3 regions of the Caldifermentibacillus hisashii genome follow, and region 1 is predicted to be linked to each of the others. Evidence: riboswitches for the same ligand, from Rfam matches in the RefSeq annotation. Region 1 holds a riboswitch; each other region holds the start of a gene.
What was found. Region 1 has a riboswitch for cobalamin ahead of NSQ14_RS01545 (ribonucleoside-diphosphate reductase subunit alpha). Riboswitches for the same ligand answer to the same signal wherever they lie in the genome.
Positions count from the first base shown of each region.

Region 2: another riboswitch for cobalamin. It lies ahead of NSQ14_RS14880 (ABC transporter substrate-binding protein); the one in region 1 lies ahead of NSQ14_RS01545 (ribonucleoside-diphosphate reductase subunit alpha).
Region 3: another riboswitch for cobalamin. It lies ahead of NSQ14_RS18425 (DUF4430 domain-containing protein); the one in region 1 lies ahead of NSQ14_RS01545 (ribonucleoside-diphosphate reductase subunit alpha).

Region 1 covers NZ_CP155467.1:295,968-307,122, forward strand. Annotated here, with positions in the region: gene NSQ14_RS01525 (TetR/AcrR family transcriptional regulator) at 1-184, opposite strand, end outside; gene NSQ14_RS01530 (cation:proton antiporter) at 426-1,580, opposite strand; gene NSQ14_RS01535 (ribonucleotide-diphosphate reductase subunit beta) at 2,018-3,082, opposite strand; gene NSQ14_RS01540 (flavodoxin) at 3,034-3,480, opposite strand; gene NSQ14_RS01545 (ribonucleoside-diphosphate reductase subunit alpha) at 3,534-5,798, opposite strand; cobalamin riboswitch at 5,917-6,099, opposite strand; gene NSQ14_RS01550 (metal ABC transporter permease) at 6,429-7,304, opposite strand; gene NSQ14_RS01555 (metal ABC transporter permease) at 7,306-8,226, opposite strand; gene NSQ14_RS01560 (metal ABC transporter ATP-binding protein) at 8,201-8,965, opposite strand; gene NSQ14_RS01565 (metal ABC transporter solute-binding protein, Zn/Mn family) at 8,958-9,929, opposite strand; gene NSQ14_RS01570 (glutathionylspermidine synthase family protein) at 10,127-10,483, shown strand; gene NSQ14_RS01575 (hypothetical protein) at 10,769-11,155, shown strand, end outside.
Region 2 covers NZ_CP155467.1:3,042,195-3,053,349, forward strand. Annotated here, with positions in the region: gene cobD (threonine-phosphate decarboxylase CobD) at 1-289, opposite strand, end outside; gene cbiB (adenosylcobinamide-phosphate synthase CbiB) at 246-1,229, opposite strand; gene NSQ14_RS14870 (adenosylcobinamide amidohydrolase) at 1,226-2,704, opposite strand; gene NSQ14_RS14875 (FecCD family ABC transporter permease) at 2,701-3,759, opposite strand; gene NSQ14_RS14880 (ABC transporter substrate-binding protein) at 3,725-4,690, opposite strand; cobalamin riboswitch at 4,846-5,030, opposite strand; gene NSQ14_RS14885 (GNAT family N-acetyltransferase) at 5,192-5,473, shown strand; gene NSQ14_RS14890 (DMT family transporter) at 5,580-6,530, shown strand; gene NSQ14_RS14895 (hypothetical protein) at 6,834-6,965, opposite strand; gene NSQ14_RS14900 (hypothetical protein) at 6,962-8,188, opposite strand; gene NSQ14_RS14905 (ABC transporter ATP-binding protein) at 9,042-9,722, shown strand; gene NSQ14_RS14910 (hypothetical protein) at 9,715-10,797, shown strand.
Region 3 covers NZ_CP155467.1:3,857,102-3,868,256, reverse strand. Annotated here, with positions in the region: gene NSQ14_RS18460 (ABC transporter ATP-binding protein) at 1-274, shown strand, start outside; gene NSQ14_RS18455 (ABC transporter ATP-binding protein) at 274-1,212, shown strand; gene NSQ14_RS18450 (hypothetical protein) at 1,501-1,794, shown strand; gene NSQ14_RS18445 (ECF transporter S component) at 2,043-2,768, opposite strand; gene NSQ14_RS18440 (ABC transporter ATP-binding protein) at 2,741-4,411, opposite strand; gene NSQ14_RS18435 (energy-coupling factor transporter transmembrane component T) at 4,390-5,271, opposite strand; gene NSQ14_RS18430 (DUF4430 domain-containing protein) at 5,335-6,141, opposite strand; gene NSQ14_RS18425 (DUF4430 domain-containing protein) at 6,546-8,942, opposite strand; cobalamin riboswitch at 9,070-9,254, opposite strand; gene NSQ14_RS18420 (PaaI family thioesterase) at 9,552-10,043, shown strand; gene zupT (zinc transporter ZupT) at 10,570-11,155, shown strand, end outside.

The DNA of each region.
Region 1 (11,155 bases):
GTGCATAAAATAGCTCTGCTTTATTTTTAAAATGATAGTAAATTGCCCCATGACTGCAATTCAATTCTTTCGCAACTTGTCTCATTGATACATGTTGATAACCTTTTGTCACAAATAATTCCCGTGCCCGGTCCATAATCATTTCCCTTGAAAGCTCTTGTTCAGCGGATTTTCTTGGCGCCATTAGTATCCTCCTTATTAACCACTGGTCAATTAAAGTTTAGTTGAAAATATGAAAATTGTCAATTAAATAAATCGATAACCTTTTACTTTGGTACAGCCAATAAGTAAACAATTTTCTTCTCAACCGCAAAGACTATGCTTTGAAGGACCCAACCAGCTATACGTAAAACCTAAAATATGAACGTATAAGAAAGTCAGCAACTATAGTCATAGATGCTGACAGCCCCATTTCAAGAATCAAATTAGTTACGGACTGATTGTGTTTGGTTTTTTGATTGGAAAAACCATTTCATCATTGGGGGTGTAACAACGGTCGTTATAATAACAACAGCGATGGACGAAGCATATAAATCTTGGGTAATTAAATTTGCTGATAAGCCCATTGTCGCTACGATTAATGCAACTTCACCCCGGGAAACCATTGCCGAACCAATTCCCATTGAGCTATTCCAACCAAATCCGGATAGTTTAGCACCAAGTCCCGCACCTACAAATTTAGTTAAGATCGCCAATATACTAAGGAGAATAATCGTACCTAAATGATCGAGAATACCTATAAACTCCGCCGAAATACCAATATAGGCAAAAAATACGGGAACAAAAATCGAGTAACTAATCGTTTCCACTTTTTCAAAAACTTCATGCTTGAATTTGGTCAGGCTAATGGCTATACCGGCAATATAAGCTCCAATAATATTAGCAACCCCCGTGTATTCAGCTGCAAATGAATAGACAAAACAAATAAACAAAGCAGTTGAAATTACCGTTTCACTAACCGGTAACTTTGTAAAATGATTCATTACCCATGGGACTACTTTCCAAGCAATTACAATAGCTACAGCAAAGAACAATACTTTCTTTATTACTAATGTTGTTAACGATATATCCCCGCCACCAACAAAACTCATTAAGAAGGCTAAAATGATCATGACAACAACATCATCAATAACGGCTGCCCCTAATATAGTCGTACCTTCAGGAGTTTTTAACTGATTCAGTTCTTTTAGGGTTTGAACAGAAATACTTACACTTGTCGCTGATAACATAACACCTAAAAACCAAGATTGTAAGTTCGTTAAATCCATTATTGCTCCTGCAAGATATCCTAAAAATAACGGGACGATAATTCCGCTGAAACCCACAATGGTTGATGACTTACCGGAACGTTTAAATTCATCAAGATCCGTTTCTAGTCCGGCGATGAACATGAGCAGGATAACACCAATTGTACTAAATGTTGATAGTGTATCTGACGCGCTGATTAATCCGAATACAGAAGGCCCTAATAAAATCCCGACAATGATTTCTCCCAATACGGAAGGTTGACCAAACTTTATACTCAGGCTTCCCGCAAGTTTGGCTGCAAAAATAATGAGTGCTAATTGAAGAATAAACATAAGATTCCACCTTTCCCTATTTTATTAAAATTCCCATCTACCTTTTTTGTAAACCCGAAATCTTGCGCAGGGGGCTTAAGATCAGGATAAAAACATACAAAAAGAGCCTGTTACTAAGGGTATACTTATCCCTTGGTGACAGACTCCTCCTAATTGTACTTCTACATATTCAATTGTATTTCTATATTCGTTTCGTTTATATATTGGTATCCTATCATAAAAAATCAAGGAAATAAAGTAAAAAACAATCTCTTTAATGGATGCTCATGAAAAATCTGGATTACAATCGGTATAGTGAAAAACATTGACTAATCAACCAAAGTAATCCTCGTTTAGAACAAAGACAATGGTCCATTATTCGCGGATCTGAACGCCCACCACCTCCTTAAACAATCAGAGGAGTGTAGGAGATAGGCTATTTGTCACTTTTTATATAATTACAACTCATCAAACCCGTTCAAATCCCCGACTTTGGTGTATTGGCGGGATTTTTGTTCAAAAAAGTCGGTTTTTGTATCATCGAAATTGTCAATATAGGCACGGATCCATTTCATCGGATTTTCGGTATGATCCGAAAATAAATCACTTAATCCTAATAAACGAAGCATTTTGTTGGCTCGGTATTTAATATAGCCCTCCATTTCCACTAAATCAATCCCGTCAATGTCGGACAAAACATAACGACTCCAAATCGTTTCTTGCTCAACGGCATATTGAAACTGTTCATAAACCCAGTCGGTAAATTGCTCTGTATTATACGCAGGGTTTTCCGCCAGTGTTGCTCGAAACAGCTCACTTATAAATTTACCGTGCTGCAATTCATCCCGATTTATATAAGAAATCATTGTCGATGTACCGACCATTTTTTGCTGTCTTGCCAAATGATAAAAGAAGGCAAAACCGGAATAAAAGAATAAACCTTCAAGTAAAGAGCTGTAAACCATCGTTTTTAACACATGTATAATGGTCGGTTCAGCCGCAAAGGTATTATATACATCCATAATTCGTTCATTCCGTTTTAATAAAACCGGATCCCGCCGACCGGTTTCAAATGATTCCAATTGCCGGTCAAATGTCGTAACCGATGACAACACATAGGCGTAACTGTGATTATGCTCGCTTTCTTGGTCGGCAATTGTTGCCATAATTGATTTTACCGATGGATCGGTGGCAAAATCGGCAATCCGCATCGCAATATCGGTTTGCGGTCCGTCCAATGTAGCCAATAAGCCAATAATCTTCAAAAAAGCTTCTTGTTCGGCCTCGGAAAGTTGGGGAAATTGTTTAATGTCATGCGTCATATCGACTTCACTTGCCCGCCAGAATAACGCGCGAATTTGTTCCCGATAATCATAGAAATGCGGATAAGCGAGATCATTCCAATTTAATATTCCGCTTGCTTTTCCGCCAAACAAAGCCGTCGATTTATTTGGATTTTCCGGTTCTAAAACTTTTACTTTATTAAGTATTGCTGACAATAGTTGACAACTCCTTCTGTCCATTGGATTACTTTCCCTTCTTGGGTACCCCGCGGACTTTGTTCAATTTTTAACGGAGGCAGGGGGGAAGCATAAAACTTCGCCAATTTGTCCGCAGCTTTACAAAACAAATCATCCCCGCCAAATTGTGTGTCACCGGTGCCAAAAACAAAGACATTTTCCGGTTTATAGCCCAGTTGATAAACAAAGTCCTTAACGATTTTGGGAGTAGCTCCTTTTGCCCATGTAAAACTCCCCAAAAACAGTGCATCAAACATGGAAGGGTCCGGTATCGAGAGGTTTCGATTTGTGATTCGATACATGTCTACCGTTGCCCCTTCTTCCGATAAATTGCCGGAGATTAGTTCAGCCACTTCTTTTGTATTCCCGCTGAAACTTGCATAGCAAACCATAGCGCGCATTCATTGTCATCTCCTTCAATGTTTGTCAATATGATTCAAACAACATTTAGAAATTAAGAGGCACACCATTCGCACTCCTCGATATCCGTGGCAGTTGAACGGACGTAATAGGTTGACTTTATCCCTGATTTCCAAGCTTGTAAGTGTAAGTCCAGTAAAATTTGCGCTTTAATTGTATGTGGTACATAAAAATTAAATGAAATTGATTGATCAATATGGCGAGTGCGCGCTGCATTTTGCTTAATTGACCAGCGTTGATCGACAATATATGCGGATCGCCGATAAATATCATATGTTCGATGGTCCAAGTCAGGGGCAACAACCGGCAATTTATAATCTTTCTTTTCCTCATAGTAAAACGGTTTAAAGATCGGGTCGATACTCGCTGTAGAGCCGGCGATAACCGAAGTACTTGAGTTGGGTGCGACTGCCATCAAGTAACCGTTACGAATGCCGTATTTTTTCACATTAAGCATAATGTCGTTCCATTTCCCGGCGTTGTCTCCGGTCAGATAGCCTCGATCTTGGAAATAAGCTCCTGTCTGCCAATCACTACCTTCAAAAAGTGGATACGCTCCTTTTTCTTTTGCTAAGTCTGCGCTGGCCTTTATTGTCAACATGGCAATTTTTTCATATAATTGATCAGCCAATTGAACAGCTTCATCTGATTCCCAATGAATCCCTTTAAGCGCCAATAAATGATGCCAGCCAAATGTACCGAGTCCGATAGAACGATATTTTTTATTCGTGGCCGTGGCCTGTTTGACTTCAATTGTGTTCAAATCAATGACATTATCAAGCATCCGAACTTGAATCGGAATGAGTCGATCAAGTACATCGTCCGGAACGGCTTTTCCCAAATTGACTGAGGATAGATTACATACAACCATATCGCCAACTTTTTTATAGGTAATGATTGTATCGCCGTCAATCGTTTCATTATATTGAACGGTTGGTGACATATTTTGCATAATTTCGGTACAAAGATTGCTGGAATAAATCATGCCGGCATGTTTATTTGGGTTTTTTCGGTTTACCTCATCCCGATAAAACATAAACGGCGTACCGGTCTCAAGTTGTGACTTCATCATTCGTATCATAATTTGGATCGCCGGAACTTTTGTTTTCGAAAGGGCATCATTTTCTACACACTGAAAATATTTTTTTCGGAATGAACCTTCTCCTTTTTTCTCATCATAAAAATCTTCCATGCGAAATCCCATGACTTTTTCCACTTCAAGCGGATCAAATAAGTACCAGTCTCCTCTTTTCTCCACTTGTTCCATAAAAAGGTCAGGAATACAAACACCGATAAAAATATCGTGGGCACGCTGTCTTTCGTCACCATTATTTAATTTCAGGTCTAAAAAGGAAAGAATATCGGCATGCCAAACATCAAGGTAAACGGCAACAGCTCCTTTTCGCCGCCCAAGCTGATCGACACTAACCGCTGTGTTATTCAGCTGTTTAATCCAAGGAATAACACCGGACGATGCTCCTTTAAACCCTTTAATGGAACTTCCTCGACTCCGTACTTTCCCAATATAAACGCCAATTCCACCACCACTTTTTGAAAGTCTTGCTACATCGGTGTTTGAGTTATAAATATCAATCAATGAATCTTCTACGGTATCAATAAAACAACTGGATAATTGACCGTAAGAGAGTCCGGCGTTTGCCAAAGTCGGGGTTGCCACAGTCATATACAGATTCGATAATGCCCAGTAAGCTTCACGTACGAGTACAGAGCGTAATTCTTTCGGTTCGTCTTGCATAAGAAATAAAGCAATCGTAAGCCAACGTTCCTGAGGTAATTCATACGTATTTTTCTCATGGTCCGTGACTAAATATCTCGTAGCTAATGTGTGTAAACCAATATAGTCAAAAAGAAAATCACGTTCCGGCTCAATGATTTTTGCTAATTCCATGATTTCTTGTTTTGTATATTTTTCTAGTATTTTTGGAGAATAAATGCCTTTATCAACGAGTATTTTTTGTAAATGGTAATAGTCTCCATATTTTTGTTCTGCCGGATAGCCGCGGTTCTTGCTTGCTTTTTTATACAGCTGGTCAAGATAAAATCGTGCAGCTATATAGGACCAGGCACGATTTGCTTCATCAACGTTTTCAAGCGCAGTGGTAATGAATAATTTCGTTAATTGATCGGAGTTTATATTTTTCTTGAATTCAACACTTCGAAAAATTTTTTCTTTATACTCGGTTGTGTCAATGGCGGGAAAAGGGTTTGTCATTTGATCAATGATGGCCGCCAATTCTTTTTGATTGATTCCTTCATGTTCTAGTGTAGTTGTTGCCATAAAATCATCCTCCAATTAAACTAAAAAAATCCGCTCAAGGGAAGCGGATTAAACGATAGAAAGAAGCATACATAAAGTATCTTACTATCGTTTCATCTCCTTATCCCCCGAAGAATTGAAACTTGAACAAGTTATGGCAGGTCTCCTGACTTATGCTTCATCCTACTTAGATTCCTTCCCGCATCAAAGGAGATGCAGTGGTTTATATCCTTTCGTCGCAGTTACAGTTGCGGGGACAGTTCCGGATTTTCACCGGATTCCCTATTAAGCTTCTAAAAGCACCTTAACTTGCTAGTTTTCAATATATTGTGTATTTAATGGACTGGTTAATACTTTATATAGTATTGTAATGATAATAACATGAATTTGAATTGAAGGCAACAACTGGAAAACGAATGATAGAAAAATTCTTTTCCTGATTGATGGGCAGTCTTTCGCATACATAATATTTGTATTTAAGATAAGCTACACTAATTTCGAGTCATAGTTTTTACAGACAAAACAATTATTCGAACGGAGACCACTGAAAAAGTGCGTAATAATCTTGCTAAACACCGTATTTAGATATATTATCGGGTTTTATCATACTATATATGTTAGTATATCTTTTTAAATAGTTTTTCAATGGCCTTATTCGAACGTCTCTTCCGGCTTTAAATACTTGGCAAGCAAACCATGTTTTGGCGATAATAAGTAACTGGCTAAAAAGATAAGCCCGGTTGCAAATGCCATAGACCCGGAAATTGAAGTATCAATCCAAGCAGCAATAAAATATCCGATGACGGCGGAAGCGACTCCAAATAATCCGCTGATAACAAGCATCATGTGCAGTCGATCGGTCCAAAGATATGCGGAGGCTGCCGGGGTAATTAACATCGCAACGACCATAATCGCCCCAACCGCGTCAAAGGAAGCCACCGTTGTAATTGAAACCAGACTCATAAACAGATAGTGCATAAAAAGAACCGGTATCCCGACACTTGCGGCAAGTCCGGGATCGAAAGTGGTAATTTTCCATTCTTTATAGAAAGCGATAATAAATAATAAAACAACAAAAAACACGAGAGTTAAGATGGCTGCAGCTTTTGGAATGCTTCCCACGATTGGCAACGTAATTCTATTCCAGGGAATAAATGTGATTTCCCCCATTAAAGCATGCTGGACATCCAAATGGGCATTTCCGACAAAAGCTTCAATTAAAATAACCCCGATGGCAAAAAGGGTTGTGAATACAATTCCAATGGCCGCCTCTTGCTGCACATCTAAAGAGTTGAGCCATTGGACAAACAAGGCGGTCATAAGTCCTGCAATAATGGCACCGATGAGCATATGGACTCCGGTCAGTTCTTGCGTAATAATAAATGCAACAACAATACCAAGTAAAACGGTATGGCTAATAGCGTCAGCCATCATGGCCATTTTCCGTAAAATTAAAAAGACACCGATCAAACCGCATGATAAACCGACTAAAGATGCTGTCAAAATAATCCAGGCGGTGTATGTCATTCTATTGAACCTCCTTTTTCAAAACAGAGGTGGGGATTGATTGGATGATTTCCTGTTTTTTATGGTGCTTCATTTGCCAATATTGAACAAGAATTCCTTTTTCTTTTCCAAAAATTAACGAGATGATAAAAAAGCTCGCTGCCAAAACAACAATAAATGGTCCTGTTGGCCAACCGTTGCCGATTGCACTAATAAGCGTACCAATCGTACCGGATGCACCGCCAAATAGGGCTGAAATGATAACCATCGCTTGAAAAGAATGTGTCCAATAACGGGCACTGACTGCCGGAATAATAAGAAGTGCTGCGATAAGGATAACACCGACTGCTTGAATACCAACGACAATGGTTGTTACCAGAAGAATCGTATACACAACATCCATTCCTTTTAACGGCAAACCGAGCCCACTGGCAAACTGGCGATCAAATAAATAGATTTTCCATTCCTTAAATCCAATAACAACAATTGAAACAACCAAAATGGCAAGAATGGACATTGTCCACACATCTGATTGCACCATGGAAGCGGATTGACCCAGGATAAAGTTATTTAAGCCGCTTTGGTTCCCGCTTGTTCGGTTAGCGATCGTTAAAAGCATAATCCCAAAGCCGTAAAAGATTGATAAAATCATCCCCATTGCCGTATCTTCTTTAATTCTTGTTGAAGAGCGAATGCCTTGGATAAAAAATGCTCCGATAACTGCACTAATCGCTGCCCCGGTAATTAGAACAAATAAATGTTTTACTTTAAACAAGAGAAAGGCAATGATAACACCGGGAAGGGCGGCATGGGCAAGGGCGTCGCTCATTAAACTTTGCCGTTTCCAATAAGCAAGGGAGCCGATCGTCCCGGCTGCAATCCCTAATATTGCTGTACTCAATAAAACCCATTGTGTATTACTGTTTAACAGGATGGACCACATTTCCTATTCTCCCCCCGATCAAACGGATACTGCCGCCATAAGTAGTGGCTATATTATCCTCTGTATAAACGTCATTTGTTTTGCCATGCTTAATGACCGTGCGATTTAAGAAAAGTACATGGTCAAAATAATCTGCAACAGTCTGTAAATCATGATGAACAACCATCACTGTTTTCCCTGCCGCTTTAAGTTCATCCAGTATTTTCATAATGGCCCGTTCGGTAGCGGCGTCGACTCCGGCTAACGGTTCATCCATGAAATAGATGTCTGCATTTTGTACTAACGCACGGGCTAAAAATACCCGCTGCTGTTGTCCCCCGGAAAGTTGGCTGATTTGCCGGTTGGCATAATCAGCCATGCCCATTTTGTCCAAAGCCTCAAAAGCCATTCTTTGATGGGTTTTCGTCGGGCGTCGCAGCCAACCGATTTGACCGTATAATCCCATCATCACTACATCAAGTGCAATGGTCGGGAAATCCCAATCAACAGACCCTCTTTGCGGGACATAGCCAATCCGTTTTTTCATTTTTTTATAAGTGGAACCAAAAAAATGAACTTCGCCGGATAAAACCGGATGGAGCGCTAACATCGTTTTTATTAAAGTCGATTTCCCGGCTCCGTTTGGCCCAACAATACCCGTTAATGAACCCGCCTCTACTTGAAAATTGACATCTCGTAAAACCGTATTTTTTTGATAAGCGGCCGTTAAATTTTTGACTTCAAGGACGACTTCATTCATTTGTATTTGAGCCTCCTTTTAATGCGGTGTAAATTGTATCGATATTATGGCGATACATTCCTAGATACGTTCCTTCTTCCGTACCGGCTTTCCCCATCGCATCCGAGAAAAGTTCTCCTCCTAATTGAATAGGAACTCCTTGTTTTTTGGCTCCTTCAATAACAGCTTTGATGGAGCTCTCATTAATACTACTTTCAACAAAAACTGCCGGTACTTTATACTTAACAATGGTATCGATGGTATTTTGAATATCGGATATCCCGATTTCTCCATCTGTGCTAAGCCCTTGCAAGCCGACCACTTTCATATGATGCATACGTCCGAAATACCCGAAAGCATCATGTGCGGTCACAAGAATGCGCTGCTCTTCAGGAATTTCCGTAAGTTTCTTAGCGTCCTCTTTCAATTGCTGCAGTTTTTCAAAATACTTCACCTTATTTTCCTCAAAATAACTTGCATTTTCAGGAGAATATTCCTTTAATTGATCCACTGCTGCATCTAAAGCTTGTTGCCAAAGATCAATGTCAAACCAAATATGTGGGTCCACAGCATTATTTTCATCATGCAAAAGTTTCGATTTATCAATTGTTTCTCCGATGGCCAGTACAGATTTGGATTTTTCAATTTCTTCAAATATGTCAACCATATTTGCTTCCAGATGAAGACCGTTATAAAAGACGACATCGGCATTCTCAAGCGTCTGAATATCCCCGTGGGTTGCCTGGTATAAGTGAGGGTCAACAGAAGGCCCCATCAAACTTTTGACTTCCACGCGGTCTCCGCCAATAACGGAAAGTGGCTCACCAATTTGTGCAATCGTTGTGACAACAGTAATTTTTTTATTGTTATCCTTCCCTGCATTTTTTTGTTCGTTGTTTGTTGCTGACTTGTCGTTACAAGCAGCAAGTAAAAATGTGCAACATAATAAAATAATCCCCCAAAATTTTTTAGAAAAAGTAATCATGTTTCCTTCCTCCCCATTTTTTGCATTAGGCAAACTTTATTTATTATATACAATATATATGTGTACAACCAATTTTGTCAACGCTTATTTTTATTAATTCAAATATTTTTACCATAGGAAACTTGTAAAACAGTTTCATTCAAGGGTTAAACGAGAATAATCATTGACCTTGAACATATATTTTTGATCGAAACAAGATTGAGGCCTATTTTTTACCATCTTACTTGGAACCGGATCAATTAGCGACAGCAGGGAAAAAATTTGTGAAAAAACCGGTGTTTGGACGGGAAGGAAACACGGTGGAAATTTATGGGCCGAACGGAACGAAGATAATGGAGGATGCCGGGAAGGATTATACAAATTATCCAAGTTTGTATCAGGAATTTGTTGAACTGCCTGTGCGGGAGTTTCAATCGCTGAAAGGAAGACAGCTGGGACATTATATCATCGGCAGTTTCCTATTGAACGGCAGGGCAGGAGCTCTCGGGATTCGTATTGGGAATGCCATTACCGATAACCTGTCCTACTTTTTGCCGGTGGGGATGGGAACCTAAAAGTTATGGTTATTTAAGCGACTGGATACAAATAATATGGTTTCCTTTTATTCGTACTCCTATAAACATTTTGCAAAAAGTAATTTCAATTCGACATTTTAAAACACCCCAGAGGCTGGTTATAGATAAAATTAATATAAATTTAACTTTGCGTTTATGGTAAAATTGAACTATCAAAACAGTCGTGGTAGGAGCGCTCAGTATAATGTCTAAAGGAATTATTGATAACAAACAAACCGGTTTAGTCGGTACAATCCAAAAGAAAATTTTTTAAATAAAGTAGAGTTGCTGTATAAAGAAAATTCACCGGAATTTATATATTGCGTAACCCTTTATAATCTATTCAAGGATTTTTTGGATGGTAACCGGGATTTTCGTGCGTTACAGGGAAAAACCGGATTTGAAAATACTATCATTTGGAATAAATTCTATAACTTCCAAAAAGATGGTGTAGTAAGGGCTATAAATAAAATTGAAACATATGGTGGTTGCATAATTGCGGGTAGTGTAGGTCTCGGGAAAACATTCGAAGCCTTGGTAGTACATGAAGCAGCTGAAGAATTATTGAATTATATGCATTATTCAATAAGGAAACAAACAAAGGAAGAAAAATGGAGTATTATAAAGAACTACTTGTTTGGGGTAAACCTATCGTTTCTGATTTCCTTCAAT
Region 2 (11,155 bases), 1.2 Mb from region 1:
CTGTAAGCCATTTTCCAATCAGCGAAATGATTTCCGCCCCACCATTGCCTATGATTACTTGGTCTTTATGCAGCCCTTCCTGTTCAGCAAGCCTTGTTCTTAAAGATGTTGCTTTTGGATCAGGATAGTAAATAATTTCTTGAAAAAAATCATCCCAATCTTCCCGAAGCGACTTCGGTGGACCAAGGGGATTAATATTTGCACTAAAATCATATATCTGTGCCGGTTGCCGGATTCCTGCCGCTTTATATAAATAATGCGGATTGGAACCATGTGTTGGCCAATTCAATGAAAACACCTCCAACCCATAATAGTATTAAAAACGCAAGGGAAGTTCTTTTTAAAATATTTATCGTTTCAATAATATCGTTACTTGTTAGTGGACGAAGCGGGTTCCCTATGAGCGCACGCCGGGAAACAACACCTTTATATGTATTCCGTCCGCCGAGTTGCACGCCAAGAAGTGCCGCAGCCGCTGCTTCACACCATCCACTATTCGGACTTGGATGGTTTCCGGCATCCCGAAATAAAAGTTGCCATGCTTCTTTTTTACTCCCTTGCAAAGTTTTATTGACCAATATCATAAGCATTCCGGTTAATCGGGCCGGAATCCAATTCATCAGATCATCAAGTTTGGCTGAAGCAAACCCAAACTCATGGTAGCGATCATTTTTATACCCAACCATTGAATCACATGTATTAACAGCACGATAAACAAAAGCAAGCGGGGCACCCCCAACAAAAGCCCAAAACATCGGTGCTGTTACCCCATCACTAGTATTTTCTGCGACCGTTTCCACCGCACCCCGGGTAATTTCACGTTCATCCAACTGATTCGTATCCCGGCCGACAATATAGGAAAGTTTTTTCCGTGCTTCATCCAATTGAAGATGTTGTAACGGCCGGTACACTTCTAAAGCCGCATCTTGTAATCCTTTTTGAGCAATTGTTGTTGAGATTAAAACAGCTTCCATCAAAACTCCCGCCACGATATGGATGCGGTAGGCAATAAAGGTAATACAGGATGTAACAAGAAGCACAAGAAATAGAATAAGAACCACCATTGCGAAACCTTTCCATTTCCGGGCCTTACCTCGGTTCCAATGTTTATCCAACAAGGAAATGAGCGAGCCCATCCATTTGACCGGATGCGGCCAGCTAGGTGGATCACCGACGATACGATCAATAATATAAGCGAGTGTGATTGCAGATACATGCTGGATAATCATAGGTCGGGACTCCGTTTTAGGCTTTTTTGGATTGCTTCAAGTGTACACTCATATACACCTTTTCCAATCAACTTTCCGAGGGGGGTAATCGTCCCGGCAAACTCTTGGTATTTTCCCTTTTGTGTCGCGGCAATTAAAATACTGTCGGTTGAGGTCCCGGTCGCAATGGTTCCTGTCTCTTGGTCGGGAATTTGCAATTCAGCCAGCGCCTTTACCTTTGCTTCTGTTGCCGTTATGATGGATTGGATAAATGCCTCTTCAGATAATCTGCCATTGACAATGATCCACGTATTGATTGTTCCCGGTCGATAAACAAAAGGATGTTCGACACTTCTCGATACATCCACTGCATTGCCGACCCCGGCTGTGACAACCACTAGTATGGAAAAGTCCTTGTCGAGGTATTGTTTGTATTGAACATTTTCCATCTTCACCGCCGTCATCATCCCAACCGTATTTGACGGGTCCAAACCTTCTTCCACAACAAAACGTTTTAATTCTTCACGATAGTTTCTTGAATGATATGATTTATCAACATACCGATTGATAAAAGTATTGTACCATCCAATACCGGAGCCAATAACGCCGGAGGACATTGTTTTTAACATCATAGGGGATTGGAGCAAAATGTAGTCATCGAAAACACCGATATGATTCTCCGTTACTTCTTCCGTCCCACCATTTTCTAAAGCATCATCCGGCAGTAAAACCATCAACGGGGCCGGCACTTTAGGATGCTGGTGCATTTCAATTTTCGTTTTAAACACTTGTTGAATCGTATTTTCCGTCAAAACATCTTTTGGTGTATCGTTTTTGATGACCTTTCCGTCTTCCAAGAGCAATAAACGGTCACAATACAGGCCGGCTAAATTAATATCGTGAAAAATCGAAATAATCGTCAACCCTTTTTCCCTCGTCCACTTGTGCAATAAATCCAATAAATCCTTTTGGTAGGATAAATCCAAATGATTTGTCGGTTCATCCAACAGCAAAATTTCCGGTTCTTGAGCAAGTGCTTGTGCCAAAAAAACCCGCTGTTTTTCTCCGCCAGATAAAAACTCAAGTGATTGCTCTTGAAATTTTTCAATACCGGTCCATTGCATCACTTCCTGAACCACTTCTTCATCTTTTTGACTCCATGTTTGAAATAAGCCTTTTTTATGCGCATATCTGCCAAGTGCGACCGTCTCCTTGACCGTATAAGAAAAAGCCTGTGAAGAATGTTGCGACAGAACAGCAATAACTTGGGCAAGCTCTTTTGCTGAAAATGATTGGATAGATCGGTCCCCTACAAAAATACTTCCTTTTAAAAATGGCAAAACTCCACTGATCATTTTTAATAATGTCGTTTTCCCACTGCCATTTGGACCTAATATCCCGAAAAATTCTCCCTGTTCAACAGTAAATGAAACATCTGTTAAAACAGGTTCGCCACTATACCCGCCGAATAGATTTTCAACCTTTATGGACGTCATCTTTCCCCTCCTTTCCTTTTGTTTCGGATTAAAATGGCAGCAAATACCGGAGCGCCGATTAAAGATGTAATCACACCAATGGGAAGCTCTGTCGGTGAAATGACGGTTCTTGCCGTAAGATCCGCTAATATTAAAAAAGCACTTCCGGTTAACATCGATAATGGTAATAAATGCTTATGATCAGGTCCCCACAGTAATCTTGTTAAATGGGGGATGACTAAACCAACAAAACCAATTGTTCCCGATACCGCAACAGCTGCCCCGGTTAAAATTGAGCCCGCTGTTAATACAAGCATTTTCCGTCTCTTTACATTTACCCCTAAATGCTGCGCCCTTTCTTCACCAAAGGACATCGCATTTAGTTCATTTCCATTCATAAGTAATAGAAACGAGCCGATAAGAAAAAACGGTAAAATAATCTGAATATATTCCCAACCTCTCATCGAAACGCTTCCCATTAGCCAGCTGACAATTTGCCGAAGTTCATCCCCTGTCAAAGCAATCATCAAGGATATAAAAGCACTTAAAAAGGAGCTAAAAATCACACCTGTTAAAATAATCGTTTCGACTTTCATTGAGCGATCAATTCTTTTTGCAAAAATAAGGACAGCAATAATGGTTATTAGGGCAAATAAAATACTTAGAAACGGCAGCGTATATGAACCGATGACAGGGATAGTGATATGCAAAAAGATAGTCAAAACAGCACCAACCGAAGCCCCGGATGAAACACCGAGCGTGTAAGGATCAGCTAACGGGTTTTTTAATAACCCTTGAAAGGCGGCTCCTGCAATGGCCAAGGACGCACCAACCAATCCCGCTAAAACGACACGGGGAAAGCGAATATTCCAAACGATTGTTGTATACATCGGATCGACATTTACATGCGATATATTAAAAAGACGTGATCCGATAATTTTGACAATATCACCAATCGGAACCGTTACAGTACCGATTGAAATACCGATGAGAATGGCAGCAACCAAAAGGATGGATGCTGCCATATACGCAAAAGGTTTCTTATTGGAAAATTTCCGGATAAACTGCTTTTGCAATTTCCTCTACCCCTTCAGCGAGACGTGGACCTGAACGAGTGACCATATCGGAATTAATATCGACTACTTGAGAATTTTTTACAGCATTCACCTGGTCCCAACCTTCTCGACTTAGCACTTGTTCAACTGCCCCTTCCGTATAGGATCCGTAAGTGATTATGATGACATCCGGATTGGCGGCAATGATCGCTTCCGGTTCAATTTTTGGCCATCCCTCTTCGGTCACCACATTTTCTGCATGAACGATTTTCAGCATTTCATCCATGAATGTATTTTTCCCTGCGGCGTAAATATCAGGGGCAGATATTTCTATATATACTTTCTTCTTATCTTGAATCTTTGCAGTTTTTTCACGAATTTTTTCAATTTTCGTCTTCATGTCATCAATAAGTAATTGTGCTTTAGCTTGTTCCCCTGTCGCTTTCCCAATCATTTTAATAGAATCATAGACGTCTTCAAAGTTTTCCGCATCATTCACAACAAGAACGGTTATGCCCGCATCTCGCAACTGTTGTAATCCGGCTTCAGAATTGTGAGCACCTGATGCATGTGCAAGCACTAAATCAGGTTTTAAGGAAATAATCTTTTCTACATTGAAATCCATAGAGCCAATTTTTTCTTTTTCTAATGCTTCTTCGGGATAATTATCAAAATCGGATACGCCGACAATTTCATCACCAAGTCCCAACGCAAAGGCAATCTCTGTATTGCTCGGAATTAAGGAAACAATTCTCTCCGGTTTTTTATCAATGACCACTTCCTGATCGACGGCATCTTTAATCTTAACCGGGAAGGCGGCTGTTGTACTTTCTGCTTGTTCTGTTTTAGTATTATCTCCGTTTTGATTTGTTTTCGAGTCATCCTTTGCCCCGCACCCGGCAAGTAATCCGAATGTAAGCAACAGGATTAGAAATATGTATCTTTTTTTCAAGGTGAATCTCTCCTCTATTTTGATAAACTAACTATCGATAAAATTCGATTGGTTTCGGCTTAAAAATGACCCTCATTAAAAGACAAAAAAACATCCTATCAATTCGAGGATGCAATGAACAACTATATTGCACACCTCCCTATCCGCGTAGGTTTTTTGGTGCAAAAGAATAGGCAGGTCTCCTGGCTCATGATCATCACTCTCTTATTCCGCCTTCCCATTCCGATGACAGTGGCTTGTATATAAGAGAGCTCCCATTTACAGTGGCGGGACCGCGTTGGATTTTCACCAACTTCCCTATTAAGTCTTTAAAAAAGACACCTAATCCTTTTGGATATGAAATTTTTTCTTATGCAAGAATTATAACATGTAGAATTGCTTAGTCCAAGTAAATATATTATCTATTTTTTAGACCTTTTTTCAGGGTAATTCAATAAGTTTTTTGTTATACTAATGAAAACGTATTTATTAAATAAAGTGAGAACTAGGAGGCGGTTTAAGATGGCAGAAATAAAAGCAGGTACCAATCAATTTTACATGGAAGAAGACGGGGAAGTCATTGCAAGAATTGAGTACATTCCTTCCGATCTCGACGGTAAACAACAAATCACTATAACCCATACGATTGTGAATGAAGGACATAATGGAAAAGGTTTAGGTAAACAGTTGGTAAATCAAGTGGCGGAATATGCGAAAGCAAACCAACTGCATATTATCGCTGAATGTTCTTATGCCAAAAAAGTATTGGAAAACAGTGAGGAATATAAAGATTTACTTCTCTAAATCATTTGGGGGCAGTCGATGTCCTCTTTTTTAATGGGAATTATAGAAAAGAGGAAATATTTTTATTATGATAGTGGTATGACTATTTAATGGGCAGGAGTACATTATGAACACGTATTCAAGAAAATTAGGGTTATTGCTAGTCATCCTCGGCGCGATATTTTGGGGAATCGGCGGCACTGTCTCACAAAAACTGTTTCAACAATTTGGTATCTCGGTCAATTGGCTAGTCACCATCCGATTATTGCTTGCCGGAATTGCGTTATTGACTATCCAATTTTTTAAAAAAGAACGGAGCCAAATCATTCGTGTATGGAAACAGAAAAGGTCATCCATACAATTAATTATCTTCGGGTTGCTCGGTATGCTGGCAGTCCAATATACATATATGGCATCTATCAGCCATGGTAATGCGGCAGTGGCTACACTTTTACAATATTTGGCACCTGTCATGATTATTATTTATACCGTTTTCCGCAGACAGGCCGTTCTTACCGGGCAAGACGTTATCACGGTTTGCTTAGCCCTTATCGGAAGTTTTTTATTATTGACAAACGGTTCGATATCTAAACTCTCTGTACCAATGCCGGCCATTATTTGGGGCGTTTTATCCGGTGTGGCACTCGCCTTTTATACATTGTATGCCGTCCCGCTTATCAAGCAATTCGGTTCCCTTGTTATCGTTGGTTGGGCCATGATCATCGGCGGTGTTGCTCTCAGTTTTATCCATCCGCCTTGGAGAATACATATAGCAACTTTCAACTTTGAAATCGTAATGTATCTCAGTTTTGTCATACTGTTTGGAACAATGTTAGCCTTCTGGTTTTATATTGAGAGTTTGCAAAGCTTAGAACCAAAGGAAACTAGTTTACTTGGTAGCCTTGAACCATTAGCCGCCGTGTTGACCACCGTCTTCTGGTTGAAAGTACCGTTTGGATTTTTTCAATGGCTCGGTTCTCTGTGCATAATCGGCATGATTTTATTATTAGCATTAGTGAAAAAACCAGTTTTAAAAGAAAACAGCTCAAACTATGATGAAAAAGCATTCCACAATTAATAGTTTGCATCGTGGAGGACTTTTTTCCGTGCATATAATGAAAAGACAAGTGGAGAATGTTGTTGTAGGCGTGAACCAAATCGTTTAACAAGCTAATTTCATAGGTGAACTCTGATGTATTATAGTCCTTAAACAAGGCAGAATCATCGAACGCGGCAACCATGAGAAGCTGATTGGAGAAAAAGGCAAGTACTATCAGCTTTATACCGGGGCGTTTGAGTTGGAATAGAGAAACTTTATGAATTTGGCAAAAAACCATCGGAGGTCCGGTGGTTTTTTGTCACGCGAGCTATTTGATTCATCTTAACCATTTTCTATTTCACTAGAATGATCGCTCATTGGCCCCACATCCTCATCACTAGTTACTTGAAAATCACTTTCAAAATAAATGCTACAAAACAAAGTGAATAAGATTACAAAAAGTAGCTTTTTCATTCCTCATTCTCTCCTTGTATGTTTTCATTACGTATTTGCAAAGCGAGCTTATACATTGAATTTGCTTGTTTATAAAGATTATTAGATTCATATAATGAAGCAAATAATTTAGAGTAATAAGCGGTAAGCATCCAATCATTCATCGATAAAAAGTAATCTATACTTAACTTTTGTATATCTATCATGCATTCTACAGTAAGATTGTCAGCCATTATTGTTTCAAAGACTTTATATTGTATGTCGAACTTTTCAGGAATCATGCCACTATCATTGGAACGGGCTTTTTGTATCCATTTTTTCGCATTTGAAAAATCTCCTAACGTATAATAACAACGGATTAGATTTAAAATAGCATTATTTGGGTCCTGATACGTTAAATATTTTGTTGCTTCTATATAATAGTTAACTGCCTCCAAATACTTCCCTTGGAATTCAAAGCAGTTCCCCAGATTATTATTAATAGCAAAACGATACTTTTTATGTTCCTCTTTCGGTAAGTAATCCAATATCCTTTCAGCCAATTGATACGTGTCTAATGAGTCTTGAAACTTGCCTAGATTATTATAGCAGGTGCCGAGAATGATGTGACAAGCTAAAGCCCTTTCTAAAAGATACTCATCTTTAAATATTGAAAGCGCTCGTTTCACATAGGAGCTAGCTAATTCATAATAGTATAGGTTTTTATAACTTAGGGCTAAATTGTAATAAAAAATACCCAGCTCCAATTTTCCCCCTAAACATTCATATCCATGTTGTTTTATTAGTTTTTCTCCCGTTTCAATTGCTTTCACAAAGTCATTCTTCTTAATATAAAATAACAGTAAAACATTAGCGAGAAGAAAGAAATTCCGATTTGTATCACAGGAAATAACTTGCCTAAGGGTATTGATTAACTTATCGGCTTCTTCCATATCATTTTTTATAAGTAGGTAGCGGCAATATACAATTTGAAATTTACTATAGGATTCTTCCCCAGCAATTTGTGCAAATTCCTTTAATTCCTCGATATCTTCATTTCCTTCGTTCATTTCCAATAAATTTCTATACCAATTTTCAATTCTTGAATCAACTAAACTACTATTTTGACCTATCAGTCTGTAATTGATTCCCAGCCTTTCAAAGAGAAGCGTATATAATCCATCATCCGCAATAACTAGATTATTTTCAATTCTACTTAGATAGGAGGGAGTACAAATTCCTCGACAAAGTTCGTCTTGTTTCATATTTTTCTCCAACCTTTTTAGTTTGACCAGTTTCCCAATATTAGACACGACAATCACCCCTTCCTCCAACTAACGCCTCATACATTCCTAATATACTGATTATACAAAAAAAGGGGCATTCTCAATTATTTCTATGAATGTAAGTCTTTATTTTTAAACTTACACAAGTCGATCGTAACTTTGTGTACTAACCCCTATATAAATTATATAAATTACGTAATTTACAATATATTATAATCAATGTATCTTTATAAGTAGATACTAGTATCGGAAATAAAAATAATTAAAAGAGAGCTATTAATAAAAATAAATTAATATAAAGGGCTGCTGAATGTTTATACGGGTTTGTTTTCGTTAGGCGAAGGAATGAGCAACGACTAAATTCGCTTGAGCATCAATAAGGAATATTAGTCTATCAAACCCATCGATTTTTATATTTCTTCTCTCAAAAAGGTTAGTTAATTTTTCAAATGCAATTTTCATTTATAGACTTAAAATCCGGTATATAGTATTCGTTTTATAATCTTAATACTTTATCCAAATTCCATCCAAAAATAGAATTCAAATACTTCAGCAGCCCTTAACTTTTTTATTTTGTCAGAAGGAAAAAGTAACTGCTTAAATGAACGATTTATACGTAAAAACTGGCTACATAGTTAAAATACTTCCATGTTTAAAATATATTCCACGCGCAACTGTTTCTTCTGCAGGCACCGATAGTGTAGGCGGTAAAGTGTATTTATACAGATAAAAATAGGGTAAGAGGGCTATCTCTCGAAGTGCTATTCTCTTTTTAAACAATCAATGGTATGAAACGCTTGGGATAGCCCTCTTTCGAATAGAGGGGACTTTCATGATAGAAATAAAAAATGTGACGGTCGCATATCAAACACAAACGAATCAATCAATATTCGTTTTAGATGATGTGTCAACTACGGTAGAAACGGGACAATGGGTATCGATTATTGGGCCATCTGGCTCGGGGAAGACTTCTTTTCTGAAATTAATCGGCGGATTACTAGTGCCGGCTAAAGGAACTGTGGTCATTGACGAAAAGAATATCTATCAAATGAAAGAGAATCAAAAGAAATCATTCCGGCACACAAAAGTTAGCTTTGTCTATCAACAGTTTCGTCTACTTCCACAGTTTTCTGTTTTGGAAAATGTAATGCTTCCACTCATCCCTTATAATAAAAGGAGTTTAATTCAAAAAAAGGCAATACAAATCATTGAAAAAATCGGCTTATCGCATCGAATGAACCATTTACCAAGCGAGCTTTCGGGTGGTGAACAACAGCGAGTTGCAATTGCTCGTGCATTGATAACAGATCCGGAAATATTATTATGTGATGAACCGACAGGAAACCTAGATTTTGTAAATCGGGATAATCCTTTGATGTTGCTTGAGGAAATCCATCAAGAAGGTCATACAATCATTTTAGCTACTCATGATGAAGTTGTAGCGAATAAAGGACAGCGGATTATCGAAATTGCAGATGGGACATTGAGAGAAAAGGAGTTGCACCATGATTAAGTATGCATGGACATCCGTAAAAAACAATAAATCAAGTTCGGCACTTTTCATTATTGCAATGATCGCTATTTTAACAGTTAGTACAATTAGTCTTCACTCAATTAAAGATATTCAAGCACAAGTAGATGATGATATTAAACATTTTGCACGGGGAAGCTATGACATACTGGTCCGCGCTAAAGATAGTCAGACACCCGTTGAAAAAACGTTAGGTGTAGTAGAAGAGAATTACTTAGGAGCAGGAAATGGTGGAATCACAATTGAAATGTGGAAAAAGATTCAATCTATGAAAGAGATTGAAATTGCCGCACCGGTTGCTTCATTAGGTTATTTCACTGGATTTTCTCGGACTGTAGATTTTCCTTTTCCTGAGTCTAGTAGTTTACTGAGTGCCTCGTTCATCACCTCAGATGGAATTCATGAATATCAATGGGGTGATAAAAAAGAGACATTTTACTTAAAACAAGATGGATATTTTGATGGTTTTGATTCTTTAAAGGACTTTAAAAGACGAACGGAAACTTCCGTCAGTGGTGAAAAGCCTAGATTTATGATTCCCCAATCGTTTCATCTTGTTATGGGCATAGACTTCGAACAAGAAGGAAAATTAACTGGTATTCCTTTTAATGAATTAATTCGGGAATTAACGCCTGAGGAACAAATGTTCATGTCGTTTGCAGAAAAGGCAGCAATCATAAAGGTTTTGTATTTGAAAGACCCGAAAATTTCTGTGAAAATAAATATAATCATCCAAAACATTCCTTGGGAAACAAAAGATACACTTGCATTGAAAGAAAAATTGGGTATATCTACTTCCCATGATGGTATGTTAGAATTTGTAGATGATGAAGCAAGAAAATCGCTTATTGATTATTTATCTAACTTAGAACCAATATCTAATACGTCGTATACATTTGACTTATCTAATCAAGTCACACCCTTTTATTTCGAACCATTTTCAGTGGACTATAATGGAAACATATCTCCATCTGAAAATTACGCTACTTCAATTAGTGAATCAAGTCAATTTTATTCTACAAGCCCGGTTGAATATCAAATAAAAAGGATTATTTAGCTGTTAAACAAGTTGGAGAACAAGATCATGTACCAACTTACCGTGAAATCAAAAAACACGGACAACCAGGATATTATAATACAACTGCTGTACCATTTTTATTCGTTCCAATTAATGCCTTTTCAGCGAAGGAATATGAAAAATCCTTAGCAGCAAGCCCACTAGGGATTTATCATCAAGCACCTACAACGACAAAGGATGGAACAGTCGTCCATGAAACAGCAGTTCCGGGGAGTTTCATTTCCTCACCGGCCCACGGATTAATTGATATTAATGACACAGTTCATATTAAAGGTGAAAAACCTATTGATGCTATTCGTATAAAAGTAGCCGGTATTCACCAATACGATGAAGAGGC
Region 3 (11,155 bases), 400 kb from region 1:
GCCGACATTGGATGCAGATGATGAAGAACTTTATACCATTCCGGGTACACCGCCGGATATGTTGAATCCACCAAAGGGTGATGCTTTTGCACCAAGGAACGAATTTGCCTTGGAAATCGATGCGGTGATGGAACCGCCGATGTTTAAAGTGTCGGATACACATTATGCGGCAACTTGGTTACTTCATAAAAATGCACCGAAAATTGAAATGCCTGAGTCCGTAAGACGGAGAATTGAAGGCTTTGCCAAAACCGGTAAGAAAGGGGGAGAATGATCGTGAACAAGACGGAAAAAATTCTCGAAGTCAAGCATTTGAAAAAATATTTCCCTGCCGGACGGAAAAAAATAATTAAAGCTGTTGATGATGTTTCTTTTGATATCTATAAAGGAGAAACATTCGGGTTAGTTGGAGAATCCGGTAGTGGTAAATCGACTACCGGTCAGACAATTATCCGACTTTACGATGCGACGGATGGAGAAGTATTATTCCACGGAGAAAATGTTCATGCGAAAAAGTCAAGAGTGGAAAAATTGAAATTTAACCGAAAAATGCAAATGATTTTCCAAGATCCATCCTCATCACTCAACCCCCGGATGACTGTATTGGATATTATTGCGGAAGGATTAGATGTCCATCACCTTGCAAAAAATGAAAAAGAACGGAAAGAAAGAGTGGAACAACTGTTAGAAGCGGTTGGTTTGAATAAAGAACATGCGACACGCTTTCCGCATGAATTCAGTGGCGGTCAACGGCAACGGATTGGCATTGCCCGTGCCCTTGCCGTAGAACCGGAATTAATTATTTGTGATGAACCGATTTCTGCTTTGGATGTATCGATTCAAGCACAAGTCGTAAATTTATTGAAAAAACTTCAAAAAGAACATGGATTAACGTATTTGTTCATTGCTCATGACCTCTCCATGGTTAAATACATTAGTGATCGGATTGGTGTTATGCATCTTGGACATATGGTAGAGTTAGCAGATAGTGATGAATTATATAAAAATCCGGTCCATCCATATACAAAATCATTACTGTCAGCGATACCGCTGCCGGATCCTGAATATGAACGGAGTCGTAAGCGAATAACCTATGATCCATCAATTCATGATACAAGTGAAGAACCAAAGTTCCGCGAAATTCGACCTCACCATTGGGTTCGTTGTACAAGCAAGGAATTTGAGCAATATAAAAAAGAATTGGGAGAATAAGAAAAGCAGACGGGTGGTGCTAGGAGCTAGGTTAAAATTTGTCTAAAGGCTGCTTACCAGTATTTTTACATGCAAATCCTTTTGTAAGAAAGGGAAGAGCACTCGAAGCTAAACTTGTCTGAAGGCTGTTCATCAGTATTTTATACATGCTAATATATCTACAAAAAAACTCGGCAACCGCCGAGTTTTTTTCACAGAGTAACATCTTTGAAAAGGAAGTTTGTTCTTGATAAACTAAAGATACCTTTAGCAATACAGGTGATTGTCATATTTCGAGGAGGTAAATCTATGGGGGAAATCTTGGCGGTGCTAAAATATATAAAGGTTCAGCGTGAAGTCGATTACATTGGATTCCAACAAAAGTACATTGAAGAGGAACGATATATGTACTTATATAAAGATAAACTTGTGACCCGGTATCATGATTTCCCCTTAGAAACTATATTCGACCTTTCCTATAAACCCTTTGGAAGTGAAGGGGGCACTTTGTATTTGCATACAAACCATGGTGTTTATACGTATCATTTACATTCAGATCCCCAATTATTTATAGAAGCGTTTAAACGGCATCAAATGAAATGAAGGGGCTGTCCGCAAAGTCATTTTTTGACTTATGGATGTGCCCCTTTATGATTTAAAAGCTTGATCCAATGGATTTGGAAAGATTCCCCATTGTTCTGACTCTGAGTAAAATACCACCAAAAAGGTAATGTACCTGTTCGTTCTATTGTCGTCTAAATCAAAAGCTACAAACCATCAAGGTGTCAGTATTTCGGTTAACCCCATTCGTGAAGTACAAGATGCCGGTAAGAGGGGGTCATTCGCTCATCTTATCCGTATGCTGTCAACAAACCATATTTCTTTTGAAATCTTTTTAAAATCTTTAGCCAGCTTTGCGAAAATACAAGTAAAAAGAAAACATTTGATAAAGCATGGGCCAAGTCAAAATAGAAACTAGCCGTATAAAACCCGATAAACTGTGCCCAATTAAAACTATTCATTAAGGTCAGTACAACCCAAAGATTCATAAACCATCCAAATAAAAAGCCGGTGATAAAGCCAAAAATCGAGCGTCCTACTGAACTTTTCATAACCCAAGTGTTTTTTAAAAGCCCGGCAGCAAAGCCAACCATTCCCCAGGCATACATTTGCCAAGGTGTCCAAGGTCCTTGGCCAAGAAAAATATTTGACACGATAGCAGCTAATGCACCTACAACAAAACCAGATTCTGCCCCAAAAACAGCGCCGGCCATAATGATAACAAAGGTAGTTGGCTGGACACTTGGAATGCTGGCAAAAGGTACTCTACTCACGGCAGCAATTGCCCCAAGAATAGCGATTAAAACGAGTTCCTTACTGGTAACCTTTTTATGTTCATACTTAATCATCAAAGGAAAAAAGGAACAAACCATAAATAGAATACTTGCCAATATATATTGTTCTTCAACCAATAATGGTACAAAGATGAGCAGGACTGCTAACAGGATTAGTAACCCAGCAATAAGCAAGTTTTTATATTTCTGTTTTTTTAGTTTTTGATTTTCTGAGAACCCCATTTTTCTTCAGCCTCCTCAACTGTTACCACCTCTGGAATGTTTCCGTCCCGTGTCATCCGATTAACTACCGTTGTATAAAAAGCATTACCTTTAAAAAAGTCTTTTGTAGAAGTAGTGACAGTAATTTCTCCTTGAAACATCATCGCACTGCGGTCAGAAAAACGTGCGGCAAATTCAATGTCATGCGTAACCATTACAATTGTTAAGCCGCGGCTTTGCATCGATTTAAGCCATTTGCCTAACGCAACTTTCATTTCCGGATCGAGTCCCTTCGTTGGTTCGTCGAGTAAGAGTATTTTCGGTTGTGGTAATAATACACACGCTAATGCACTTTTTTGCATTTCCCCGCCACTTACATCATACGGGTGACGATCAAGGATGGACTGAATTCCTAATAACTCTACCAAACAATTTATTTTCTCTTCATAATTTTCAAGATGAAATTGCTGTGCCGTTTCGATTAATTCTCCTCGGACGGTATCTTGTATAAAGAGGAGCTTCGGGTTTTGCGGTAAGTAGGCAATATCAGTGGAAATTGGTTTTGAATACTTTTTCCCGTTATAAATTAGCTTCCCTCGCTGGGGACTTTCAAGACCGGCCATCACCTTAAGTAATGTCGATTTTCCAGTCCCATTGGCACCAACAATTGTTAACCATTCCCCCTCATTAATAGTTAAAGATAAAGATTGTAATATTTTTTTGCCTGTTTTTTCATATTGAAAATAAATGTTTTTTACTTGCAGAATAGGGTTCTGTTTTTCATTATAATTTTCTTGTTTTTTGAAGGAGGTATCGGACTGGTGAGTCTTCAGTTGAGAAGCCCATTTCCTTCCTTCTTTGACGGTTAAAGGAATATCGGCAATTTGTAAGTTATCTGCGTGTTCCAAATATAATAATGCCGTACTTGGCAAATAAGGAAATAATGGTCGGTACTGTTCTTGCCAAACTTTCGCAATCACATCCTTTGGTGGACCGGATATTTTTAACGAACCATGGTCGAAAACGAAAACCCGATCGGCTAAAGGAAAGACTTCTTCCAATCGGTGTTCGACAATAAGAACTGTTATTCCAAATTCATCATTCATTTGTTTTACCATATGAAGGAAATCCTTTGCGGCCACGGGATCGAGTTGGGCTGTTGGCTCATCAAGTAAAAGAATCCGCGGTTCCATTAGCAAAACGGAGGCAAGATTGACAATTTGTTTTTGCCCGCCGGATAAAAAATGAATCTTCTTATCAAGAAGATGATTGATTCCGAAAAAATGGACCATTTCTGCAAGTTTTGTTCGCATGGTTTCCGTCGGCATGCCGATGTTTTCTAATCCAAAAATAAGTTCTTCAAATACCCGATCCATCACAATTTGATTTTCAGGGTCTTGAAACACCATTCCAATTTCTTTAGCGATTTTGACAGGTTCATATTCGGTCAATTTTTTTCCATTATAAAAAATCTCGCCGGATCGCTCTCCGTAGGGGGCAATTTCTTGTTTTACCATTCGGAGCAAAGTTGATTTACCACTTCCGGAAGGCCCACAAATGACAATAAACTCTCCGGGTTCAACAGAAAATGAAACTTGATTGAGGGCTGGTAGCAATTGATCCGGGTATGTAAAACTTACCTTTACCGTTTCCAATATTGCCATTGTATAGCCTCCTTTCCTTCCACAATTAGCGGAAATCCAATGATGAGAACATAAATCGTAAAAAATACCCATTCACGCCCATATAAAATGGTTGGTTCTAAAAATGGTGTTAGGGTAAGGACGCCATCACCCAACCACCAGCCAAATATGCCGGTGCCTGTTAAACCTGCCAGGATGAGTATCATGAAACCATCATTCATATGTAGTTTATAGGGGGTATATTTCGTTCTTTTTTGTAATCCATAAGCCCTTGCTGACATCGAGTCAGCTGTTTGAATACCATCTTCCAGTGACCAGGTGAGTAACACTTGAACAAGCAATAAACCATGTTTGACTCTTTGTTTAAGAGGGCCGGAAGCGACGGACAAACCCTTTCCTTTTTGTACAGTTGTGATTTCCATCAGTCTTCTATTCAGCAAGGGAACAAATCGAACGGAAAGCATGGCTAACAAAGACCATTTTGGCATCCACTTGGAAAATAAAAATAAAAATTTATCCGAAGTCATGCAATAGTTAAAAGTAATCGTTAGAGTAAGAATGGCGATTAGGGTCAAGGCATTTAGCAATCCTTGGACCAAGGCTTCCAATGTAATTGCACTGTTAAATAGGTAGAACAAAATATGACTGCCGCGATGATTCGTCAATGGTGTTAAAATAAGGAATAACAAGGATAAAACAATCATCATGGATACCCATCTTTTTAGCATTTTTCCCTGATCTAAGACAAAGTTAAAAATCACGAGAAGAAGGCATGCAAAGGTCAAAAAAAATGGATGCTGATAAAGCATAATCATGGCAATGGCTAAAACGTAATAGAGAAATATGACAAAAGGATGGAGAGAGCGGAATCCGTTATCCATCAGCTTTGCCCCCTCCAACTGTCTGTCTTTTACTGATCATCATTATTTATCACCTGTAAATTTTTAGTAAGTGGTATCTTTCGTGTAGTCTAGTGTATAGATCCATTCAATCTTATCACCATTTTTTATTGGCTCAATCCCCGCGCTATTATCTATTAATACATCATTTACTTCGATTAACCAGCCGCTTAGTGGGCCATAGTCAAATTCATATATGTTGTTAATTCCCTCAACATAAGCAGTTGCGCCCGATCCTCTGACACTAATCTGTATCTTTTTGTCTTTTAAAATTTTTAATGTGGCATCGAGTGCGGTATATCCCGATTCAATTTCTACCTCTGTCGGGGAAAGAAAGACCGTTGGAATCGGTGCATTTATTGGCCCCTGGTAACCATCCACCGATACGGTAACGGTATCCTTCTTCGGCTTTGGCGCTGGTGCGGGTGCGGAAGTTTGTCCTCCTCCGTTCACTGGCTGCCCGGATTCAGTTTTCGGTGCTGGTGTTGTACTTTTATTTTCAACGGATTTAGAAGTTTGGGTATTCGATTTATTTGCTGTGTTGGTATTTGTATTTTCTTGCTTATTGCCTGTATTCTCAGTTGCTTTATCTGTGTTTGGATTTGATTGTTTGTTTTCTGTATTAGCTTTTGTCTCATTTTCCTTTGGACTGTTTTCTGAATTTCCCTCTTCTGTTGAACCGTTTTCCTTATTTCCTTTCATTTCATGTTCTTCTTTAGAAGGTTTTTCGAGTGTTGTTTTCTCGGAAAGCGTTTCATTTTCAGGTAATGCACTGTCTTTTTGACAACCAACTGCAAACAATAAAATGAAGGCGGATAAAAGGATAAATAGTGCTTTTTTGCAAAGTTTCAATGATTCTCCCTCCTTGAATGGTTGAATAGGAGTCCCTTCACAGCTTTCTGTCCAAAACCATGATTCTCTACTTAAGTGGTTGTACAGGAGGGCTCCCGCTTCTCACGATAGCCCTCCTTTATTAAGAACCACTTACTGGATAAATTCGATTTTGAAGTAGGGCCTCCAAAGAATTTTCGTGTCCAGTATCCTTATCTTTGCGGCATGTCCAGTTTACTGATAGAGCATGATGTCCACGGATTCTAAGATAATTGAACCCCTACGAAATGCTGATACATGTTTAAAGTCCTTGATAAACAATTTTGGTAACTCAAATTGAAATGTTGACACATATTGAAACTACTTGATAACATAAGTGCTCAACAAATTTGCAAACCAAATCGAAATGCTTATACATGTAAAAATTACTTGCTAATAGCCTTTTTCCTATGCTGATAAATAGTAACCATGACCGCAAGTGTAACGAGTATAATCCCAATGAATAGAAAGAGATACGTGTTCGTTGCAGTTTCTGGCAATGTCTTTTCTGAGTTGTTTTGCTCCTTACCGTTTAGATTTGTGGCAGCACCTTTTGTTGTTTCGATTTTGCTCACCTGTTGATCTTGTTCTTTACTTATTTCGACCGAATTTTTTATTGGAACCGGTTCGAGGTCGCCAACGAGATGGAATACAGAACCTTGATTATTTTTATATTTCTGATATGCAGCGAGAGCCAAAGTTGCCTGAGAGCTAGCGATCGGGTTGGGTTCACGTTCCGATATAAGGTGAGAAAATCCGCCATCAGCATTTTTGTAGTCCAATAATCGTTTGACTAGGTTCCCTTCTGCTTTTGTAAAATCACTACCTGTCGGATCAATTCCTGCTGCTGATAAACCGATAATGACAGATGCGATCGATTCACTTGCTTCTCCTCCAGCGAAAGTATCATAAAATCCGCTTGAGCTCGTTTGATTACTGGAAAGCCAGTCTACAGCTTTCTCAATGGCTGCTTGAACATTTTCATTTTCTGAATAGGGAGCAAGAGCAGCAATCGCTATCCCGGTTAAATCTGCACTGGGCGTTTCTCCTGCTAAAGACCATGCCCCGTTATTAAGTTGAGTTTTTACAATATAGTCAACTATCTTTTCTCTTGTCCAGTCAGCCTTTTCATTAACAGGATAGCCACCACTATCTAAAGCAAGCAGGGCATAGATAGGCCCGTTATTTCCTTGATTCGTCATATTTTTATGATTAACCAACTGTTCAATTAAGTTATAGCCGGCAATCTTTGTCGCATCTTTGCCAGCAGCGGTTAAAGATAAAATAATACTCTCTAAATCAGTTACTTTACGAAACTCAGCTTTATTGGCAGTAACCTGGTTTATTAACTGATCAATATAATCACTTGGAATCGTTACCCCTAAAGCATTAAATGCAACGGTACTATACAAATCATTAACACGATGGTCAAGCAAGTATTGACGGCTACTATTTAAAGCCGTTGCAAATTCTTCCGGTGAAAGTGTTTCTGGAGTTGTTGGTTCGGGTACTTCAGGCTGATTTGGTTCTTTACCAGGTACTTCACCTTTTAAAAAGTTTTGATAAGAGGCTAATGCGAAAAATGCTTGATTCGTTGCCATGCTATTTGAATCTTGTGTCAGTAAATGGGCAAATCCATTGTCATCCTTTTGAAAATGAAGAAGACGCTGAACTAAATTCAACTCAGATTTTGTAAACTGCTTACCGGTTGGATCGATGTTATTGGCACATAATCCGACAATTACTTGGGCTATCGATTCACTTGATTCTCCACCGTTAAAAGTATCGTAGTATCCGGCACTGTCTGTTTGAGTCGCTGAGAGCCAGACTACAGCTTTCTCAATGGCTGCTTTTACGTTTTCCTGATTTGAATAAGGAGCCATAGCCGTCAGTGTCATTGCCGTTATATCCACACTAGGAGTCGGGCCGTATAGGGACCATGCACCATTGTCTAATTGGGCACCTATTATATGGTTAATTAATTTTTCCCTTGTCCATTCGGCATTTGGATTTTGAATAGTATAATTACCACTATCAAGTGCCCATAAGGCAAAAATCGGCCCATTATTTCCTTGATTCGTCATTCGTTCGTGTGTAACTAAAAGGTCGATCAAATTGATGCCTTCAATATTTGTTGCATCTTTACCGGCAGCAGATAATAAAATAATTGTGTTCTCCAAATCGGTTACTTTCCGGAACTCACCGTTATTGGCCACAACTTCATTAATTTTTGAATCAATTATGGATTGTGGAATATTTTTATTCAAAATGCTTAATGTAAGGACTCCATACCAATCAAGAGAATTATTACTAAGCAAATGAGCCGCTGTTTTTTCAATAATTGATGAGAGTTCTTCTGGTTGCACAGTAGGGTTCTTTGTCCAATCAATTACTCGAAATAGCAACTGGTCACCCGGCTTTACTTTGCTATCCATTACACCGGTATTTGAAGCGATTCCATTTACAAAAAATCCCCAATACTTGTTTCCTTCAGCAACAACACCCTTTATTGCTTTTAAATATGGGCCATAATCGGAGTCTTCAAAGGTGACATCGGTTGCAGCCTTTTTTAGCACATCACCAGCCGTATCCCCATCGGAAAAATCAACGACTGAGCGCTCGATCAAAAAGCTGCCATCTTCTTTCATAACGGAAACATTGACCTTATTTTCAGGTGTATCTGCTAAAACGTGGTGTAAAGAAGAGATACTACTTTGGGTAATCAGTAAAATTAATGCGATAAAAACGAAAATTCTTTTTCCCACTCTGTTTGCGAAATTCACTAATCATTCCTCCTTTTGTTGTTTTTTGCCATAAAAAAACATCTCATGGAGGAGATGTATTTGTGCATGAAGTTATATTAAACTACTTTTTCAATGCAACAGACACACCCCCTATATCCACGTAGGGTTATGGCGTTTGAAACAGGCAGGTCTCCTGGCTTATGTTCATCATTCTCTACACCTTCCCGTTATGAAAACAGTGGTATCCGATAGAGAACTCCCAATTACAGTGGCGGGACCGCGTCGGATTTGCACCGAACTTCCCTTTTAAGACTCATATTTAAATGAGCCACCTATTTCTTATATGAAATTATCATTTTAACTAAATCATAGTTTTTGACAGTGATTTTGTCAATAATTTCCCTGTGAAAACGATGTTATTCCAAAAGAAAAAGATTTGAATAAACTTACCTATCAAGAGAATATAAAATGAGTCTTGAAAAAGAGATTATAATTCAGCTTTTTCAACCAAAATTTTTATGGAATAGGAAAACAAGTAATTGTAATATGGTAAACAGCCAATTTTCCCGAATCCCTTGAAAAATTTTAACTATGAATATATTATTCTTAATCGTTTATCGTATAATGTTATAGAAGGAGGGATTTCATATGGAAGAATTGGTCGAACAGGCAGTTCAAGATTATTATGGGGAAGAAATTGCATGGTGCTACGGGTGTGGCAGACTAAATGAAAAAGGTCACCATTTTCGGACAGGTTGGTTAACACCCGAAGAGAAAACAGTCACCTATTATCAACCAAAACCGGAACATACAGCCATCCCGGGTTTTGTTTACGGAGGTTTACTTGCTTCTTTTGTTGATTGCCATAGTACAGGGTCTGCATCATTAGCATTACATTATAAAAATGGACATGAACTCGGTGACGGTACCGAACCACCAAGATTTGTAACAGGTTCATTGCATGTTGACTTTTTACAGCCGACCCCACAAAACGTGATATTAAAGGCTATTGGAATGGTAGAGGAAATTCATCCAAAAAAATGGAAAGTTTTAACAGAGGTATATGCTGGGGATATTCCTTGTGCCAAAGGAGAAGTAGTTGCGGTCATTATGCCGGCAACATTTTTAAAAAACAAATGACAGCGCTCCCAAACCAACATAAATTTTCCATTGAATTTTACGGGAGAATAGTATATTATCAAAATGTAAGCTGCATTGTTCGTATAAATAATTAAGTTTTTCACCTAAGTATTTATAGGGAGTTTAAGAGAATATAGTGTGAATGACATATCTCTGTCTATATGACTTGGAGGGCAAGCAGGATCACTATTGCAAACACCCACTTGTCTGAGAGTGGTGGTTTTAAAACTTCATTATAAAGCTACGGCAAATGTGGCTTTTCATTAAACAAAAGAAACCAGTCTTGCATAGGCTGGTTTTTTTGTCATAAAATAATTCATATGATCCTATCAATTTTCCACTACTAAATGTTTATATTAGGAAAAATTCTTGCCTCGATACTTAAAGTGAAAAGTCCCTCCAACTTATCTTTCTCGTTGACTCAAACTTTTTAGATGGGAATATAAGATGAGTCATTAAGGGGAAATTTTGTATTTCTTAAACAATAGTAGCATATTATTTTTGTGAATTGAGGTGAGAAACCAGGATGGATATAAATGTATTATTCGCCTTTAGTCTGACATTATTGGCCGGTTTGGCGACCGGAATCGGAAGTGTCTTAGCATTTTTTACTTCAACCACAAATACAAAATTTCTTTCGTTAGCATTAGGGTTTTCCGCGGGTGTGATGATTTATGTTTCTATGATTGAAATTTTTGTAAAGGCACAAAACGCACTGGTCACAGAACTTGGTAGCCCTGCAGGAAATTGGATTACCGTTATTAGTTTCTTTGCCGGTATGTTATTGATTGCATTAATTGATAAATTTATTCCAAAACAGAATAATCCACATGAGTTAAGGAAAGTGGAAGATATGAAGGACAGACCGGGCTTAACTTCGGACGATCCGGGTTTAATGAAAATGGGGATTTTCTCAGCCTTGGCTATAGGGATTCATAATTTTCCAGAGGGGATTGCCACTTTTGCTTCAGCTCTGCAAGATCCGACATTAGGTATTTCAATTGCGGTTGCCATTGCTATTCACAATGTACCTGAGGGCATCGCTGTATCGGTTCCGGTATATTATGCAACAGGGAGTAAAAGGAAGGCGTTCAAGTTATCTTTTTTATCCG